3 regions of the Citrobacter sp. CFNIH10 genome follow, and region 2 is predicted to be linked to each of the others. Evidence: predicted binding sites of a transcription regulator. Region 2 holds the regulator's gene; each other region holds the start of a gene.
The links. Region 2 encodes sigma-54, which starts transcription at its own class of promoters, with help from an activator protein. Its sites were predicted from a motif close to GTTGGCACANNTTTCGCTNT; they were not measured.
Positions count from the first base shown of each region.

Region 1 (4,233 bases), 770 kb from region 2:
GCAGCAATGGCAAGGATCATCACTGGGAAATTACGAATACCTTCCGTTATCGGATCAACCAGAACTGGCTGCCCTACTTCGAACTGCGCTGGCTGGACCGGAACGTAGAACCCTATCACCGCGAACAAAATCAGATTCGCGTTGGGGTTAAATATTTCTTCTGAATAGATTGAGGTAAAGAAAAGCCGCTGAAATCAGCGGCTTTTTTCGTCACAAGATTATCAATTAATCTTCTTTCGGACCACGGTTCGCGCGGCGGCGATCGTTTTCCGTCAGGTGACGTTTACGAATACGGATAGACTGCGGCGTCACTTCTACCAGTTCGTCGTCATCGATAAACTCCAGAGCTTGTTCCAGAGTCATCTTAACCGGTGGAACCAGAACCGTGGCTTCGTCAGTACCGGAAGCACGCATGTTGGTCAGTTTCTTACCGGTCAGGCAGTTTACCGTCAGGTCGTTAGAACGGCTATGAATACCGATGATCTGGCCTTCGTACACTTCAGCACCGTGACCCAGGAACAGCTTACCGCGGTCCTGCAGGCTGAACAGTGCAAACGCAACCGCTTTACCCTGACCGTTGGAGATCAGTACGCCGTTCTGGCGCTGACCCACTTCACCCGGACGTACGTCGTCGTAGTGGCTGAAGGTGGAGTACAGCAGACCGGTACCGGAGGTCATGGTCATGAATTCTGAACGGAAGCCGATCAGACCACGGCTTGGAATCACGTAGTCGAGACGTACGCGGCCTTTGCCATCTGGATTCATATTTTTCAGGTCGCCTTTACGCTCGCCCAGTGCCTGCATGACAGAACCCTGGTGCTGCTCTTCAACGTCCAGCGTCACGTTCTCGAACGGCTCTTGTTTACGACCATCGATTTCGCGGAAGATAACTTTCGGACGGGAAACCGCCATTTCGAAACCTTCACGACGCATGTTTTCGATCAGAACAGACAGGTGCAGCTCACCACGACCGGATACACGGAACGCGTCCGCATCTTCAGTTTCTTCAACACGCAGTGCAACGTTGTGCACCAGCTCTTTGTTCAGGCGGTCAAGGATCTGACGAGAGGTGACGTATTTACCTTCTTTGCCACAGAACGGAGAGGTGTTGACGTTGAAGAACATGGTGACGGTCGGTTCATCAACAGACAGTGCCGGCAGCGCTTCCACATTCTGCGGATCGCAGATGGTGTCAGAGATGTTCAGCTCGCCCAGACCGGTGATCGCGATGATGTCGCCTGCTTCTGCCAGATCGCTATCGATACGCTCCAGACCCAGGTGAGTCAGGACTTTACCGACTTTACCGTTGCGAGTTTTGCCTTCGCTATCCACGATAGTAATCTGCTGGTTCGGCTTCACTTTACCGCGTTTGATGCGGCCGATACCGATAACGCCAACGTAGTTGTTGTAGTCCAGCTGAGAGATCTGCATCTGGAACGGACCATCAAGGTCAACGTCCGGCGCAGGTACGTGGTCGACAATCGCCTGATACAGCGGGGTCATGTCTTCCGCCATATCTTCGTGATCCAGACCAGCAATACCGTTCAGCGCAGAAGCGTAGATGATCGGGAAATCCAGCTGTTCGTCGGTCGCGTCGAGGTTCACAAACAGGTCAAATACCTGATCGACAACCCAGTCCGGACGCGCGCCAGGACGGTCAACTTTGTTGATGACCACGATCGGCTTCAGGCCATGCGCAAAGGCTTTTTTGGTCACGAAGCGCGTCTGCGGCATCGGGCCGTCAAATGCGTCAACCACCAGCAGCACAGAGTCAACCATGGACATGACACGCTCAACTTCACCACCGAAGTCTGCGTGCCCAGGGGTATCAACGATGTTGATACGATAATCATTCCATTTGATAGCGGTGTTTTTCGCGAGGATGGTAATCCCACGCTCTTTCTCCAAATCGTTGGAGTCCATCACACGCTCTTGAGTTTCGGCACGAGAGTCGAACGTACCGGATTGCTGCAGCAGCTTATCAACCAGGGTAGTTTTACCATGGTCGACGTGCGCGATGATGGCGATGTTACGCAAATTTTCGATCACAACTTTGCCTCAGGCATTAGAAATAGCGCGTTATTGTACACGGATTAATCGCACTACAAAACAGGATCACAAACATCCTCCGCAAACAAGTATTGCAGAGTTTCTTTGTGATCGCTTTCACGGAGCGTTAAAAGGGTTATGCACGGTCCATTGCACCAATATGGTGCTTAATGTTCACATTAAAGCACTATACTGGTGCAACATACACGGCATGGTGCAACCCTTTTGCACGATGGTGCGCATGATAACGCCTTTTAGGGGCAATTTAAAAGTTGGCACAGATTTCGCTTTATCTTTTTTACGGCGACACGGCCAATGATTAAAGAATTGAACACCTCGTTACCACGACGACTATGACCAATCTGGAGAGTTAAGTATGTCCGCTGAACACGTTTTGACGATGCTGAATGAGCACGAAGTGAAGTTTGTTGATTTGCGCTTCACTGATACCAAAGGTAAAGAACAGCACGTCACGATTCCTGCTCATCAGGTAAATGCCGAATTCTTCGAAGAAGGCAAAATGTTTGACGGCTCTTCGATTGGTGGCTGGAAAGGCATCAACGAATCCGACATGGTGCTGATGCCGGATGCTTCTACCGCAGTCATCGACCCGTTCTTCGCGGATTCTACGCTGATCATCCGTTGTGACATCCTGGAACCTGGCACCCTGCAAGGCTATGACCGCGACCCGCGCTCTATCGCCAAGCGTGCTGAAGAATACCTGCGCTCCACCGGCATCGCGGATACCGTTCTGTTTGGGCCAGAACCAGAATTCTTCCTGTTTGACGACATCCGTTTCGGCGCGTCAATCTCCGGTTCTCACGTGGCTATCGATGACATCGAAGGCGCCTGGAACTCCTCCACCCAGTACGAAGGTGGTAACAAAGGTCACCGTCCGGCAGTAAAAGGCGGCTACTTCCCGGTTCCACCAGTAGATTCTGCTCAGGACATCCGTTCTGAAATGTGTCTGGTGATGGAGCAAATGGGCCTGGTCGTTGAAGCTCACCACCATGAAGTGGCCACTGCGGGTCAGAACGAAGTGGCAACCCGCTTCAACACCATGACCAAAAAAGCGGACGAAATTCAGATCTACAAATATGTGGTACACAACGTCGCTCACCGCTTCGGCAAAACCGCGACCTTTATGCCAAAACCGATGTTCGGCGATAACGGTTCCGGTATGCACTGCCACATGTCCCTGTCTAAGAACGGTACCAACCTGTTCTCTGGCGACAAATATGCGGGCCTGTCTGAGCAAGCGCTGTACTACATCGGCGGCGTAATCAAACACGCTAAAGCGATTAACGCCCTTGCGAACCCGACCACCAACTCATACAAGCGTCTGGTCCCGGGCTACGAAGCACCGGTTATGCTGGCTTACTCTGCCCGTAACCGTTCTGCCTCTATCCGTATTCCAGTGGTCGCGTCTCCAAAAGCACGTCGTATCGAAGTCCGTTTCCCGGATCCGGCAGCGAACCCGTACCTGTGCTTTGCAGCCCTGCTGATGGCCGGTCTTGACGGCATTAAGAACAAGATCCACCCTGGCGAAGCCATGGACAAAAACCTGTACGACCTGCCGCCGGAAGAAGCGAAAGAGATCCCACAGGTTGCAGGTTCTCTGGAAGAAGCACTGAACGAGCTGAACCTGGATCGCGAGTTCCTGAAAGCGGGCGGCGTGTTCACTGATGAAGCTATCGATGCTTACATCGCGCTGCGTATTGAAGAAAACGACCGCGTACGCATGACGCCGCACCCGGTAGAGTTTGAGCTGTACTACAGCGTTTAACTGTATCTTAAAAGCCCGACGAATTTCGCGTTGCGGCAAGGCGGCAACGGAGCGAATCCCCAGGAGCAGAGATAACGATGTGACTGGGGTGAGCGAAGGTAGCCAACGCAGCAGCGGCGTGAAAGGCGTCAGGTGTTTTTTAGTTGCCGTGGAAACTTTTAGCCCATCTCACGATGGGCTTTTTTCACCGTCAACAATCTGATCCTTCGCGCTTTTTCTACATAAAAAGCTATAATGCACTAAATTGGTGCAAATTTTTCAGGAGACTGCTGTATGGCAACAGGCACGCTGCCCGATGCTGGGCAGATCCTCAATTCTTTAATCAACAGCATCTTACTGGTCGACGATGAGCTGGCGGTGCATTACGCCAACCCGGCCGCGCAGCAGTTACTCGCCCA
Region 1 covers NZ_CP026216.1:1,471,460-1,475,692, reverse strand. Annotated here, with positions in the region: gene ompL (porin OmpL) at 1-164, shown strand, start outside; gene typA (ribosome-dependent GTPase TypA) at 226-2,049, opposite strand; gene glnA (glutamate--ammonia ligase) at 2,426-3,835, shown strand; gene glnL (nitrogen regulation protein NR(II)) at 4,109-4,233, shown strand, end outside.
Region 1: a site for sigma-54 is predicted at 2,321-2,340, ahead of glnA (glutamate--ammonia ligase). Genes of this name have one in related genera too.

Region 2 (4,233 bases):
CAGTGATGATTTGATACAACTCTTCATCGCTCTGTGCGGCGCGCAGTCGACGGCAGATGGTTTTATCCGCCAGACGCTTAGCCACCAGCGATAGTGTATGCAGGTGCGTTTTGGTTTGATCCGCAGGCACCAGCAGGGCAAAAAGCAGATCAACAGGTTGATTATCAATCGCATCGAAGGCGATGGGCGTTTCCAGTTGCACAAACACGCCGACGGCGCGCAGGGTATCTTCTTCCAGCTTACCGTGCGGGATGGCGATCCCATTGCCGATGCCGGTACTGCCCATTTTTTCGCGCGTCAGGATCGCTTCAAAAACGACCTGCGGCGGTAGACTGAGCTGTTTTGCAGCCAGTTCACTGATGATTTCCAGCGCGCGTTTTTTGCTCTGGCAGTGAACGGCACTGCGCGTACATTCCTGGTTAAGTACACTACTCAGTTGTAGAGTCGTATCGTTATTTATCATAATTTCACCTAAGAATCCGTCCCACAACAGCGGAACGGATTCGGAGCGCTAACTGTACAAATGGCCTGTTGTTCTGCACAACAGGCCGTCCTGCACCCGCTAACTGCCCGAACAATTAGTGTTGTTTCAATTTATCTTTGTGTTTGGTGAGCTGTCTTGCCAGCTTGTCAATCAGGCCATCAATGGCCGCATACATATCCTGACCTTCCGCGCTGGCGTGAATTTCGCCACCGTTTACATGCAGTGTTGCATCCGAGATGTGGGTAACCTTTTCCACTTTCAACACAATATAGACCTGATTGATCCTGTCAAAATACTGTTCGAGTTTGGCGAACTTGGTATTCACAAAGTCACGCAGGGCTTCTGTGATCTCGACGTTGTTTCCAGTGATGTTGAGCTGCATAGTGTCTTCCTTATCGGTTGGGTCAAACCAGTTGTTTGCGCTGGTTTGACGGCGGAATGGATAAAGACTCTCGGTACTTCGCAACGGTGCGGCGCGCCACCATGATGCCTTGTTCCGACAGCATCGATGTTAGCTTGCTGTCGCTCAAAGGCTTCGCGGGGTTTTCCGCCGCAATCAACTTCTTCACCAGTGCGCGGATCGCCGTGGAGGACGCTTCGCCACCCCCCTCGGTATTCACATGGCTGGAGAAAAAATACTTCAGTTCAAAAATGCCGCGTGGACTGTGCAGATACTTCTGCGTCGTCACACGAGAAATGGTCGATTCGTGCATCTCGACGGCCTGGGCGATGTCAGCCAGCACCATCGGTTTCATAAATTCTTCGCCTTGCTCAAAGAAGGCTTGCTGCTGCTCAACGATGCAACGGCTGACGCGCAGCAGGGTATCATTGCGGCTTTCCAGACTCTTAATCAACCACTTCGCATCCTGCAAATTACTGCGGATGTACTGGCTGTCGGCGTCATTACGCCCACCGTTGCACATGGCGGCGTAGTGCTGATTGATCTGCAAGCGGGGAATGCTGTCACCGTTGAGCTCAACCGTCCAGTGACCGTTATGCTTGCGTACCAGCACATCCGGGATCACGTATTCCGGTTCGCCGGTCTGGATCGACTGTCCGGGTCGGGGATCGAGTGACTGAATCAGATTGACCGCCTCTTTGAGCACCTCTTCTTTGAGACGTGTGACGCGCATCAGAGTACGGAAGTCGTGGTTCGCCAGCAGATCGAGATGATCGCTGATGATCAACCGGGCTTCTTCAAGGAAGGGGGTCGCTTTGTCGAATTGCGAGAGCTGGATCAGTAAGCAATCGCGCAGATCTTTTGCCGCCACGCCTACGGGATCAAACCGCTGAATACGTTTGAGTACGGCTTCGACTTCATCAAGGCCGACCTCATCATTGCCCATGCTGTCGAGGATGTCGTCCAGCGAAACGGTGAGATAACCGGTATCGTCAACGGCATCTACAATCGACGTGGCGATTGCGCGGTCGGTATCGGAGAACGGGGTGAGTTCCACCTGCCACATCAGGTAATCCTGTAGGGTCTGCGTGGTTTCACCCTGGTAAACGGGGAGCTCATCGTCAATGTAGTCGCCGCTGGTGCCCGACGGCGTACCGGCGGTGTAGATTTCATCCCAGCTGGCGTCAAGCGGCAACTCTTCCGGCATCTCTTTTTGTTCGAGAGCGTCGGCGGTATCCAGCGTTTCGCTGTCCTGAGTTTCGCGGGTATCAACTTCGTCGTGAAGATCGGTTTGTTCCAGCAACGGATTGCTTTCCAGCGCTTGCTGGAGTTCCTGCTGCAGTTCCAGCGTGGACAACTGCAACAGACGAATCGCCTGTTGTAGCTGCGGCGTCATCGCCAGTTGTTGGCTCAGCCTGAGTTGCAAACCTTGCTTCATGTTCAGAGTCGTTTTCTCCCGCTATGACGTCGCAAACTTCTACCCTATCAGAGTCTGAAGTCTTCCCCAAGGTATACGCGCTTCACGTGTTCGTCCTGCAGGATTTCTGTCGGCGTGCCGTGCGCGATCAGGTGTCCCTGGCTCACGATATAGGCGCGTTCACACACGGCCAGCGTTTCGCGGACGTTATGGTCGGTAATCAACACGCCGAGACCGCTGTCACGCAGATGCTCAATAATGCGTTTGATATCGATAACGGAGATGGGGTCAACGCCGGCAAAGGGTTCATCCAGCAGGATAAATTTCGGGTTGGCGGCGAGGGCACGGGCGATTTCCACACGGCGACGTTCCCCGCCGGAGAGTGACTGACCCATGTTGTCGCGCAGATGCTCAATGTGGAACTCTTCCATCAGCTCGTTAGCGCGGTCTTCACGCTGTTCGCTGGTGAGATCGTCACGAATTTGTAGTACGGCCATCAGGTTATCGTACACGCTCAGGCGGCGAAAAATCGACGCTTCCTGCGGCAGATAGCCAATTCCGCGGCGCGCGCGGGCGTGCAACGGCAGCAGACTGATGTCTTCATCATCAATAATGATGTTACCGGCATCGCGCGGCACAATGCCGACGACCATGTAGAAGGTGGTGGTTTTACCCGCACCGTTCGGCCCAAGCAGACCGACAATCTCGCCCGAGTTGACGGTCAGGCTGACATCTTCCACGACGCGGCGGCCCTTGTAGGCCTTCGCCAGATTCTTTGCAGTTAATGTTGCCATAACGAATTAGTTACTCTTTTTCTGAGCCGGAGCCTGGTTTTTGTTTTTGTCCTGCAACTGCGACGGAACCAGAACGGTGGTCACACGCTTGCCTTTCTCACTGAAGGCCTGCATTTTCTGCTCTTTCACCAGATAGGTAATTTTGTCACCGGTGATGTTGCTGTCGAGCTGTTCCAGATACGCATTGCCGGTGAGCACGACAAAATCTTTCGCCAGTTCATAATGCATTTTCGACGCATGGCCTTTTACCGGCTTACCGTTGTCCTGCATTTGATAGAACGTGGCCGGGTTGCCGAAGCCATCAATGACCTCTTTACCCTCTTCACCGCCAGGGCGGGTAACGACCACTTTATCGGCGTTAATTTTGATAGTGCCCTGGGTCACAATGACATTACCGGTGAAGGTCACGACGTTGCCCTGCATATCCAGAGACTGCTGGTCCGATTCGATGTGGATCGGCTGTTCGGTATCGCCCGTGACGGCGAACGCCGGAATGCTGGCGGCCAGAAGTGAGCTGGCAAGCACAAGATTAAGGCTGAGTTTGTTTGTTTTGAATTTCATAGGAGGTTCTAACCTTTTCAATCAGCTCGGCGTTCTTGTTGCGTAAGTTGCCGCGCATTTTCAGTCCGCTGGAGTTAAATGTTGTTCCGTATAACGTGACGAGGTCTTCAGAGGTAACATCCTGCGTCACCAGATTGATCTGCGCGTTATCGGTGGTAATTCTGCGAAGTTGAGCGTCAGGCACCAGCGCGTTGACTTCAACGTGACCATAAAGATACAGCATTCGATCCTCGGTTAGCTTGGCTTTATCAGCCTTGATTGACCACGTCGGGATCTTGTCCTTATCAAACGTCGTTAATACGGGTTGTGTGAACCACGAAACGGCCTGATCGGAATAATATTCAACATGTTGGGCGATCAAACGATAGCTCAGCGCACCTTCCGGACTGTAGACAACGGTATCCGTATGCTCGCTCTTATAGGTCGGATCGCTCGTATTCACCACCACCTGCGCCGTGTCGTCTTTATCGGCCAGGTTAATCCCAATCAGCACCAGCACGGCCAATGACAGTAGAATGATAACCCAACGTCTGGCTTTACTCATATCGATTGCCCTTTGGCCTCATCAAGCTTACCC
Region 2 covers NZ_CP026216.1:705,778-710,010, reverse strand. Annotated here, with positions in the region: gene ptsN (PTS IIA-like nitrogen regulatory protein PtsN) at 1-463, opposite strand, end outside; gene hpf (ribosome hibernation promoting factor) at 579-866, opposite strand; gene rpoN (RNA polymerase factor sigma-54) at 889-2,322, opposite strand; gene lptB (LPS export ABC transporter ATP-binding protein) at 2,370-3,095, opposite strand; gene lptA (lipopolysaccharide ABC transporter substrate-binding protein LptA) at 3,102-3,656, opposite strand; gene lptC (LPS export ABC transporter periplasmic protein LptC) at 3,625-4,200, opposite strand; gene kdsC (3-deoxy-manno-octulosonate-8-phosphatase KdsC) at 4,197-4,233, opposite strand, start outside.

Region 3 (4,233 bases), 2.1 Mb from region 2:
TCCATGGCTGCAGTTCGGCTACAGTCAGATCGACGGCCCGCTGAAAGGGCTGGCACCGGTCATGGGTGTCGAAGCCATAAACTTCCTGTTGATGATGGTCAGCGGATTGCTGGTTCTCTCGCTGGTCAGCCGTAACTGGCGTCCGCTGGTGGTCGCCATCGTTCTTTTCGCGCTCCCTTTCCCACTGCGCTATATCCAGTGGTTCACCCTGGAGCCGGAAAGAACAACCCGCGTGTCGCTGGTTCAGGGCAATATCCCGCAGTCGTTGAAATGGGACGAAGGCCAGTTGATGAATACGCTCAAGATCTATCTGGATGCGACGCAGCCCGAAATGGGGAAATCGCAGCTGATCATCTGGCCGGAATCCGCCATTCCGGATCTGGAAATCAACCAGCAGCGCTTTCTGGGCATGCTGGATGACCTGTTGCGTTCGAAGAACAGCTCGCTGATTACCGGTATTGTCGATGCGCGACTGAACAAGCAAAACCGTTACGACACCTACAACACCATCATCACGTTGGGGAAAGACAATCCTTACCGTTATGACTCCACCAACCGCTACAACAAAAACCATCTGGTGCCGTTTGGTGAGTTTGTGCCGCTGGAATCCATTCTTCGCCCCTTAGCGCCGTTCTTTGACCTGCCGATGTCCTCGTTCAGCCGTGGCCCGTACATTCAGCCGCAGCTGCATGCGCACGGTTTAGCACTGACCGCCGCGATTTGCTACGAGATCATTCTGGGTGAACAGGTACGCGATAACTTCCGCCCGGACACGGACTTTCTGCTAACCATCTCCAACGATGCGTGGTTTGGTAAGTCGATTGGTCCTTGGCAGCATTTCCAGATGGCGCGGATGCGCTCGCTGGAGCTGGCACGCCCCCTGCTGCGCAGTACTAACAACGGTATTACAGCGGTGATTGGTCCGCAGGGCGAGATTCAGGCGATGATCCCGCAATTTACGCGCCAGGTGTTAACCGCCGATGTAACGCCAACAACAGGCTTAACGCCATATGCTCGCACTGGCAACTGGCCGCTGTGGTTCCTGACCGCGCTGTTCGGTTTTGCCGCCGTGTTAATGAGTTTGCGTCAACGTCGTAAATAATCGATTTCTCCCTGCATCAGGCCGGATAACCGCGCTTACGCGTCTTATCCGGCCTACCATTCTCCATTCTCTTCTTCCATTCTGGCACGTCTATTGCTTTGTTAACAAAGGCAAACCTGTTTTTGGCGTTCAGCGCAACGTCGTCGCACTAAAGCAGTTCACCAGTAGCACCGAAACGGTGCAACGAGGGATTTTTGCCTCTAAACGGTGCGGCGCACTTCGCAAAAATAAACAATAACGCAGCAATATCTTTACATTAAGCCAGGCTAAATGTTAACAAACAGGTAAAACACTGCACGCTTAAGTTGCAGGTGATAACAACACAGACACTCACAATAGGTATCACTGCGTCGACGGCGCAGACGATAAGGAGTTGGATATGCAATTACGTAAGCTAGCCGCAGCAATGCTGGTAATGGGAATGTCAGCCGGTCTGGTACATGCGGAAGATGCGGCCCCTGCCGCAGGCAGCACGCTGGACAAGATCGCCAAAAACGGCGTTATCGTCGTCGGTCACCGTGAATCCTCCGTGCCGTTCTCTTATTACGACAATCAGCAGAAAGTGGTGGGTTATTCTCAGGATTACTCCAACGCCATCGTTGAAGCCGTGAAGAAGAAGCTGAACAAGCCCGATCTGCAGGTGAAGCTGATCCCGATTACGTCGCAGAACCGTATTCCGCTGCTGCAAAACGGCACTTTCGACTTTGAGTGCGGGTCCACCACCAACAACCTTGAGCGCCAGAAACAGGCCGCTTTCTCTGACACCATCTTTGTCGTCGGCACCCGTCTGCTGGCGAAAAAAGGCGGCGACATTAAAGACTTCCCGGACCTGAAAGGTAAAGCGGTTGTTGTCACCTCAGGTACCACCTCTGAAATTCTGCTGCACAAGCTGAACGACGAGCAAAAAATGGATATGCGTATCATCAGCGCTAAAGACCACGGTGACTCTTTCCGTACCCTGGAAAGCGGTCGCGCCGTTGCCTTTATGATGGATGATGCCCTGCTGGCCGGTGAACGCGCGAAGGCGAAGAAACCGGACAACTGGGAAATCGTCGGCAAACCACAGTCTCAGGAAGCTTACGGCTGCATGCTGCGTAAGAACGATCCTGAGTTCAAAAAGCTGATGGATGACACCATCGCCCAGGCGCAGACTTCAGGCGAAGCCGCGAAATGGTTTGATAAGTGGTTCAAAAATCCGATCCCACCGAAAAACCTGAACATGAACTTCGAACTGTCGGACGAAATGCAAGCGCTGTTCAAAGAACCGAATGATAAAGCACTTAACTAACTAGAACGAAATGGGGCGGGAACTCCTTGCCCTCTCGATTGCTATGCAGCACGGACAGACTATATGCCTGATGGTCGTTCCCCATCAGGCCTGAAAACCGAAGTACGCTGGATAACAATCTTCGAGGGTAGCGCTGCTACCCTTATTTTTTCGGAGTAGATGTATGTCAATAGACTGGAACTGGGGCATTTTTTTACAACAGGCCCCATTCGGCAACACCACCTATCTCGGCTGGCTCTGGAGCGGTTTCCAGGTTACCGTCGCACTTTCCATCACCGCCTGGATCATTGCCTTCCTGGTCGGTTCTTTATTTGGCATTTTACGCACCGTCCCGAATCGCTTCTTTTCCGGGATCGGCACCCTGTATGTAGAACTGTTCCGTAACGTACCGCTGATCGTCCAGTTCTTCACCTGGTATCTGGTGGTGCCTGAACTGCTGCCAGAAGATCTTGGCATGTGGTTTAAGGCAGAACTGGATCCCAATATTCAGTTCTTCGTATCGTCCATGCTCTGTCTGGGGCTGTTTACCGCCGCGCGCGTTTGCGAACAGGTTCGTGCCGCCATTCAGTCACTGCCACGCGGTCAAAAAAACGCAGCGCTGGCGATGGGACTAACCCTGCCGCAGGCCTACCGCTACGTGTTGTTGCCTAACGCCTATCGGGTGATCGTCCCGCCAATGACCTCTGAGATGATGAACCTGGTGAAAAACTCCGCCATCGCCTCGACCATCGGTCTGGTCGATATGGCCGCGCAGGCCGGGAAGCTGCTCGATTACTCGGCGCATGCCTGGGAGTCATTTACCGCCATTACCCTGGCGTACGTGTTGATTAATGCCTTCATCATGCTGGTGATGAGTCTGGTGGAACGTAAAATCCGCCTGCCTGGCAATCTGGGAGGCAAATAATGTACGAATTCGACTGGAGTTCAATTGTCCCTTCCCTGCCCTATCTGCTGGATGGGCTGCTCATTACGCTGAAAATTACCGTCACCGCGGTGATTATCGGTATTGTCTGGGGCACTATTCTCGCCGTTATGCGCCTTTCCAGTTTTGCGCCTGTCGCCTGGTTTGCTAAAGCGTACGTTAACGTCTTCCGCTCCATCCCGCTGGTGATGGTACTGTTGTGGTTCTATCTGATTGTGCCGGGGCTATTACAGGACGTACTGGGGCTGTCGCCGAAAACCGATATTCGCCTGATTTCGGCAATGGTCGCATTTTCGATGTTTGAAGCCGCCTATTACTCCGAAATTATCCGTGCGGGCATCCAGAGTATTTCCCGCGGACAGTCAAGTGCGGCGCTGGCGTTGGGGATGACCCACTGGCAGTCAATGAAGCTCATCATTTTGCCGCAGGCGTTTCGCGCAATGGTGCCGCTGCTGCTGACGCAGGGTATCGTCCTGTTCCAGGATACGTCTCTGGTGTACGTCTTAAGTCTCGCGGATTTCTTCCGCACTGCGTCTACGATTGGCGAGCGTGATGGTACACAGGTCGAAATGATCCTGTTTGCCGGTGCCGTTTACTTTGTTATCAGCCTGAGCGCGTCGTTGTTGGTCAGCTATTTGAAGAAAAGGACAGTTTAATGATTACCCTGAAAAATGTTTCTAAATGGTATGGTCACTTTCAGGTGCTGACCGACTGCTCCACGGAAGTGAAAAAAGGCGAAGTGGTGGTCGTCTGCGGCCCGTCAGGTTCCGGAAAGTCGACGCTGATCAAAACCGTTAACGGCCTGGAGCCGGTGCAAAAAGGTGAAATCACCGTGAACGGTATTATGGTCAACGACAAAAAAACCGATCTGGCGAAGTTACGCTCACGCGTCGGGATGGTGTTCCAGCACTTTGAGCTGTT
Region 3 covers NZ_CP026216.1:2,794,909-2,799,141, reverse strand. Annotated here, with positions in the region: gene lnt (apolipoprotein N-acyltransferase) at 1-1,102, shown strand, start outside; gene C2U53_RS16815 (amino acid ABC transporter substrate-binding protein) at 1,482-2,390, shown strand; gene gltJ (glutamate/aspartate ABC transporter permease GltJ) at 2,554-3,294, shown strand; gene gltK (glutamate/aspartate ABC transporter permease GltK) at 3,294-3,968, shown strand; gene gltL (glutamate/aspartate ABC transporter ATP-binding protein GltL) at 3,968-4,233, shown strand, end outside.
Region 3: a site for sigma-54 is predicted at 1,183-1,202, ahead of C2U53_RS16815 (amino acid ABC transporter substrate-binding protein). Genes of this name have one in related genera too.